2 regions of the Cupriavidus sp. SS-3 genome follow, and region 2 is predicted to be linked to the other one. Evidence: riboswitches for the same ligand, from Rfam matches in the RefSeq annotation. Region 2 holds a riboswitch; the other holds the start of a gene.
The links. Region 2 has a riboswitch for glycine ahead of gcvT (glycine cleavage system aminomethyltransferase GcvT). Riboswitches for the same ligand answer to the same signal wherever they lie in the genome.
Positions count from the first base shown of each region.

Region 1: it holds a riboswitch for glycine, as region 2 does, so the genes downstream of both, U9J39_RS20015 (D-amino acid dehydrogenase) here and gcvT (glycine cleavage system aminomethyltransferase GcvT) in region 2, are expected to answer to the same signal.

Region 1 covers NZ_JAYLVT010000013.1:39,798-43,202, forward strand. The annotation lists gene U9J39_RS20010 (DUF1484 family protein) at 1-88, opposite strand, end outside; gene U9J39_RS20015 (D-amino acid dehydrogenase) at 475-1,785, opposite strand; glycine riboswitch at 1,801-1,919, opposite strand; glycine riboswitch at 1,920-2,018, opposite strand; gene U9J39_RS20020 (TonB-dependent receptor) at 2,245-3,405, shown strand, end outside.
Region 2 covers NZ_JAYLVT010000016.1:53,452-56,856, forward strand. The annotation lists gene gcvP (aminomethyl-transferring glycine dehydrogenase) at 1-209, opposite strand, end outside; gene gcvH (glycine cleavage system protein GcvH) at 307-687, opposite strand; gene gcvT (glycine cleavage system aminomethyltransferase GcvT) at 788-1,915, opposite strand; glycine riboswitch at 2,011-2,135, opposite strand; glycine riboswitch at 2,157-2,244, opposite strand; gene U9J39_RS21675 (glycine zipper 2TM domain-containing protein) at 2,320-2,547, opposite strand; gene U9J39_RS21680 (UvrD-helicase domain-containing protein) at 2,818-3,405, shown strand, end outside.

The sequences.
Region 1 (3,405 bases), on a different contig from region 2:
TTTCGTGATCCAGCAGTACGAGAACCCCTTCAATTCCTGCGCGAACCTGCTGAAGACAGTCGTTTGTGATTTCATCGATCGTTGCCATAAGTTCCCCACTAGTAAAGGCGCGCCACTCATTTCCACATGAGGGCGGCGGGCCAGACGGCGAGGGTGGAAAGACCGGTCAAAGGTGGGGAACCGGCCAGCCTTGCGGCTGCCTCGCCCGGCCCGCCAGGGAGCCGGCTTGGTTCGTGCGAACACACAGGCGTTGCCCGCTACAAGCGCAACGCCTGTCCACCTTATACATCCGGGCTTTCCACACCCGATCATCGGTGGTCCGATGACGCCACCAGTATTTCCTGTCGGTACCGGGGAATCGATGAGAGATGTCGCATTTCCAGGGGCGCGCGAAGTTTGAATCCGGGCAACGGATTCAGAAATCGCTGACTCTTGAAAATGCGCTTGCGTGCTAAGCCCTTTGCCTCCGCCGCCTCACGCCCGCACCGGCGCCAAAACCGCGCCAGGCACCATCGCCGGCGCACTCCCCATTGCCTGGTCCACAACCCCCGCCACCATGTCCGCCGTCACCGCCGACAAGGTCCACCCCAAATGCCCATGGCCGGTGTTGTAGAAGATGCAGGCGGAGCGGCCGCGGCCCACGCGCGGCAGCATGTCGGGCAGCATCGGCCGCAGCCCGGCCCATGGCACCACGCTGCGCGTGCTGACGCCGGGGAAGCACTGCTGCACCCAGTCCACCAGCGGGCGGATGCGGTCGGCGCGGATATCGCGGTTGGTGCCGTTGAACTCGGCGGTGCCGGCGACGCGGAAGCGGTCGTCGCCGAGGCGGCTGGTGACCAGCTTGGTTTCGTCGTCGAGCAGGCTGACCGTCGGCGCAGCGGCGCGGCTGGCTTCGTCGGTCAGGTTGACCGTGATCGAATAGCCCTTGACCGGATAGATGTTGACGCGGTCGCCCAGCCCTGCCGCCAGGGCGCGGCTGGCGGTGCCTGCGCAGATCACGGCACCGTCGAAGGTAGAGCTGGCGCTGTCCGCGCCGTCCTGCACGGTGACGGTGGCATGCCTTCCGTCCGTCTTCACCGCGCGCACGTCCTGGCCGTACCGGCAGCGCACGCCCAGGCGGGCAGCGGCGGCGGCCAGGCCGCTGGTGAACTTGTGGATGTCGCCGGTCGAATCGCTTTCGGTGAAGTAGCCGCCGTAGTAGGAACCCGCCAGCATCGGCTCGATCGCGCGCATCTCCTGCGGGGTCACCGCGCGCCGCTCGAGCCCGCCTTGCGCCAGCAGCGCGGAGACGCGGCCGGCATGCTCGAAGCCGGCTTTGTCACGGTAGATATGGAGAATGCCTTCCTTCTTCAGGTCGAAATCGATGCCTTCCTGCGCCGCCCAGGCAAACAGGTGCTCGCGCGCGGCGATGGCCAGGCGCGCGGTCTCGATGGTGTTGCGGCGGTAGTGGGGAATCGACGCGATGAACTCGGCGAACCACGACAGCTTGTGCCAGCTGGGCCGGGGATTGACCAGCAGCGGCGCATCCTTGCGCAGCATCCACTTCATCCCCTTGACGATGGTGGACCAGTGGGTCCAGACCTCGGCGTTGGATGCGGAGAGCTGCCCGCCGTTGGCGAACGAGGTTTCCATGGCGGCATAGCGATGCCGTTCGAACAGCGTGACGGAGAATCCGCGCCGCGCCAGCGCGTAGGCGGTGGTGACACCGGTGATGCCACCGCCGATGACAGCGATTGTCTTCATGATCTGCAGGATCCAGGAACGTCGAAGGGTGGGAGTCCGCACGCGACATGCGTGTAGGACGCCCCCTCTGTTCTGGACCTGAGAGATTCACGACGCCTTGCCGCGGGGGCGGGCGCGCTTGCTCCTTCGGTATGCCGGGCGGACGATGGCGTCCGGCATTCTTCAGAGTGCACTGACGGGTGATGCCGGTCCTTTTGCCTGAGAGTTTCCGGGGCGGTTGCTCCTTCGGCGCCATGCGCGGCGGGCGCCGCGACAGTCTCTCCCTGCATCACGCTGGCTTGACGCCAGTCGGGGCAATGTAGTGACAAGGCCCCGTATTGGATATGCGGGTTAACACGGATGCATGCGGATATGGCGCGCTAGCCGCGTCGCTATGTCGCATCGGCCGATGGCTTCCGGCCCCATAAAATGTCAGCGCTCGCTATCGAGGACGTCCGGGAGGAGCGCCTGATGCTGCGCAGGCGTCGCGGCGAGCCCACAACGACGACAACAAGGCATTCAGTGAAGAAACACCGCATTGCACTGGCCGTTTCGGCAGTGCTGATGGGCCCCGCCGTGGCCGCCGCCCAAGGGGTGGAGGCAGGCGTGGAGGCGCCCGCGCCGCTGCAGGAGGTGGTGGTATCGGCCCGCCCCGAACGCGGCGAGACGCCGGCGATCCCGCCCAACACGCCGGCGCCGGCGTATGGCATCAGCAGCACGCGCATGGCCGACTTCAACGTGGTCAATACCGAGGACGCGCTCAAGTACGCGCCCAACCTCGCCGTGCGCAAGCGCTTTATCGGCGATATGAATTCGATCATCTCGGTGCGCAGCACCAGTTCGCGCCAGTCGGCACGCGGGCTGGTCTATGCGGACGGGCTGCTGCTGTCCAACCTGCTGGGCTCGGACTTCAGCTTCCCGCCGCGCTGGTCGCTGGTCAATGCCGCCGAGATCGAGCGCATGGACGTGCTGTACGGCCCGTATTCGGCGCTGTATCCCGGCAATTCGCTGGGCGCGACGGTGCTGATCACCACGCGCACGCCGGAGAAGTTCGAGGGCGATGCCAGCGTGCAGCTGTTCACGCAGCGCTTCGGCCTGTACGGCACCCACGATAACTTCAACGGCGTGCATGCCAACGCCTATGTGGGCGACCGCGTCGGCGCGCTCTCGTGGCTGGTCAGCGTGGACCGGCAGGACAGCAAGAGCCAGCCGCTGAGCTTCTACACCGCGTCGCGCTCGACGCGGCCCGCGGGCGCGGCGGACACGCCGGTTTCCGGGGCCTTTTTCGACCAGGACCAGAGCGGGCGCGACCGCGTGGTGATGGGCGTGAACAGCGAGGGCGTTACGCACACGGTGCAGGACCAGCTCAAGCTCAAGCTCGGCTACGACATCACCAGCACGCTGCAGGCGCAGTTCACCGCTGCCTACTGGCAGCAGGACCGCTCCAACGCCACCGGCAGCTACTTGCGCGACGCCAGCGGCAACGTGGTGTCCAGCGGCCCGGTGAATATCGGCGGCTCCCAGTACGTGATTCCGGCCAATGCCTTTGCGCCCGGCAATGGCGAGGACGCGCGCTGGCTCTACGGGCTGTCGCTGCGCACGCGCAACCAGACGGGGTGGAATTTTTCCGGGGTGGCGTCGCTGTTCGACGTCAGCAAGGACGTGAGCCGCAGCGCCAACGCC
Region 2 (3,405 bases):
ATCGGCATGCCGTCGCGTCGGCGGATGGCGGCGGGGATGACGGCGTCGATCAGCGCGGCGCGGCTCTCGTAGCCGAGCACCTTCAGCATGTGCTGCTGTTCGGGGCTATCGGGGCCGATATGGCGGGCGGCGAAGGCGTCGCGCGCCTCCAGTTCGGCCAGCGTGGGCCGGTTTGCTTGGGCGGCGTTCATGGGCAGCGGGGCGTTCATGGGCAAGAACCTCGTGGAGGGCGCGGCGGCAGGTGGTCAGCCGTGCCGCGGCGCCGCGAATGCGGTATGCCGGTCCCGGAGGGGGACCGGCGGGCGATCAGGCGCCGACGCTGGCCTTGTAGGCGTCGGCCGACATCAGGCCGTTGACGTCGTCGCCATTGGCCGGCTTGAGCTTGAACAGCCACGCGTCGAAGGCGTTGGCGTTGACGCTTTCCGGCGCCGCGGTGGCGGCCTCGTTGACGGCGATCACTTCGCCGGCCACGGGCGCGTAGATGTCGGAAGCGGCCTTCACCGACTCGACCACGGCCAGCGCGTCGCCGGCACCGACCGACTTGCCCACTTCGGGCAGCTCCAGGAAGACGATGTCGCCCAGCGCGTCCTGTGCGTGGTCGGTAATGCCGATGGTGAGCGTGCCGTCGGCTTCGACGCGCACCCACTCATGCGACTCGGTGTACTTGAGGTCAGCGGGGAAATTCATGAAGGTTCTCCGGATTCAGATCTGTTTCTTGTTGGGTGATGCCTGCCCGGCAACGCTGCCGGCAGGCGAGGGCGACCGTTGGGTGAGCGGGGCTGTCCCCTTAGCTCACGAGTGCCTTGCCATGACGCACAAACGGCAGTTTAACCACAGTCGCGTTGAGTTTGCGGTCGCGGATCTCCACCTGCACGGTGTCGCCCACGTTCACGCCCTGCGGCAGTCGCGCGAAGGCGATCGATTGCGACAGCGAAGGGCTGAAGGTGCCGCTGGTGATTTCACCGTCACCGGCGGGGGTGATGACTTTCTGGTGGGCGCGCAGCACGCCGCCCTTGTCCCGCAGGATCAGGCCGAGGAACTGCTGGCGCGAACCCGCCGCGGTCAGTGCCGCCTTGCCGGTGAAGTCGCGCTCGCTCTGCAGGTCGACGGTCCACGCCAGGCCCGCGTCCAGCGGCGAGACCTTGATGTCCATGTCCTGGCCGTACAAATTCATGCCGGCTTCCAGGCGCAGCGTGTCGCGTGCGCCCAGGCCGGCCGGGCGCACGCCCGCGGCATTCAGTTTTTCCCACAGGCCGGCGACGCTTGCGGCCGGCACCACCAGCTCGAAGCCGTCCTCGCCGGTGTAGCCGGTGCGCGCCACCATCACTTCGCCGAGGTCGGGATCCTGCACGACCACGGCATTGAACGGCTTGAGTGCGTCGGAAGGCTGGGTCGACGGGAAGGTGCTCCACACCTTGGCGCGGGCGTTGGGTCCCTGCACCGCGACGATCGCCAGCGGCTGCACGCCCTCGGGCGCGACGTCCGTGCGGCGCGGGGTGATGGTCACGCCGCTGCCGGTGGCGTCGTTGCGGGCGCGGATCCAGTCGATATCGCCGACCGCGGTGCCGGCGTTGACCACCAGGCGGAAACGGTCCTCGGCGAAGAAATAGACGATCAGGTCGTCGATGACGCCGCCGTTCTCGTCCAGCATGCAGGAATAGAGCGCCTTGCCGGGGGACTGCAGCTTGTCGACGTTGTTGGCCAGCAGGCCGCGCAGGAAGCTGCGGGTATTCGGGCCGGCGAGATCGACCACGCACATGTGCGAGACGTCGAACATGCCGGCATCGTTGCGCACGGCATGGTGCTCCTCGATCTGCGAGCCATAGTTGACCGGCATGTCCCAGCCGCCGAAGTCGACCATGCGGGCGCCGAGGGCGCGGTGGATAGCGTTGAGGGGCGTGGCATGGAGCGTCATGGAATCCTCGGGGGCAGTCTCGGTTGGCGAAAACAAAAAAGGGCCATCCGCCGCAACGATCGCTACGCCAATATGGCGAGCAATCCGCTGCGGCGGATGACCCCTCTGTCCTCGATACCTGAGAGATTACGAGGCGGATCCCGTGGACCCAATCCTCGCGCGCCCCTTCGGTGGGCACGCTCGCCACGAATGACGGGTGCCGCTCTCCAGAGTGCGGCATGCATTGTGTGCATGTTGCATGCCGATCCGACCGGTCCGTGGTGCCTGAGAGTTTTCGGGTGATACCCCTTCGGCGGCGCAGGCGATGCGCGCTCTCCCGGTTGGATGCGCGCAATGTACGGGAGGCCCCGGCCTTTGTCAAACCACGGCAAGGGCCCGTACCCGCCGCTGCGCGCCGGGGCTGCTTACTTCTTCTTGTCGTCGGTGACAACGTTGCCGATGACGCCGCCCACGGCCGCGCCGCCCAGCGTACCCAGCGCGCTGCCGTCGGTCAGGACGGCGCCGCCGACCGCGCCGGCACCGGCGCCGATGGCGGTGTTACGTTGTTTCGGGGTCATGTCCGCGCAACCGGCAAAGGCCGCGACCGTCATGCCGATCAGGGTCACCTTGGTCAAAGTTTGCAGGGTTTTCATTGTTGGCTCCGATGTGATGATTCGTGCATGCCCGAGCGATCCGGCGGACCGGGGGACACACTGATTAGAGTGTCGCGTTATGTCATTGGCTCCGGTCTTTACGAAGTGTTACGCCAGTGACACGGCCTGGCCCACCCTCGCGGCTTGCGCTGACTGACCCGCCGCGGCGAGCGTGTTAACATCGGCAGCTTTGCCGCAGGCCCGGGTGACGGGATGCCGGCAAATCCGCTCTTTCCCGCGATTCCGCTGCCGCCCCCGACACCTGCCCGCATGACCCATGGCCTGAACCCCGCCCAATCCGAAGCCGTCCGCTACCTGGACGGGCCTTGCCTGGTGCTGGCCGGCGCGGGCTCCGGCAAGACCCGGGTGATCACGCAGAAGATCGCGCATCTGATCGAGGACAAGGGCTTCGAGCCGCGCCATATCGCCGCCGTCACATTTACCAACAAGGCGGCCAAGGAGATGCAGGAGCGCATCGCCAAGCTGATGGAGGGCAAGACCACGCGCGAGGGCAAGCGCATTCCGCTCAAGCAGCTGACGGTCTGCACCTTCCACTCGCTGGGCGTGCAGATCCTGCGCATGGAAGCCGAGCACGTGGGCCTGAAGCCGCAGTTCTCGATCATGGATTCGGACGACTGCTTCGGCCTGATCCAGGAGCAACTGGGCACCACCGACAAGAAGCTGATCCGCGGCGTGCAGAGCACGATCTCGCTGTGGAAGAACGGCATGGTCGACCCCGAGGCCGCGATCGCGCAGGCTGCCAATGCCGACGAGCACCAGGCCGCGCTGGTCTACCGCAACTACGTCGCCACGCTGAACGCCTACCAGGCGGTGGATTTCGACGACCTGATCCGCCTG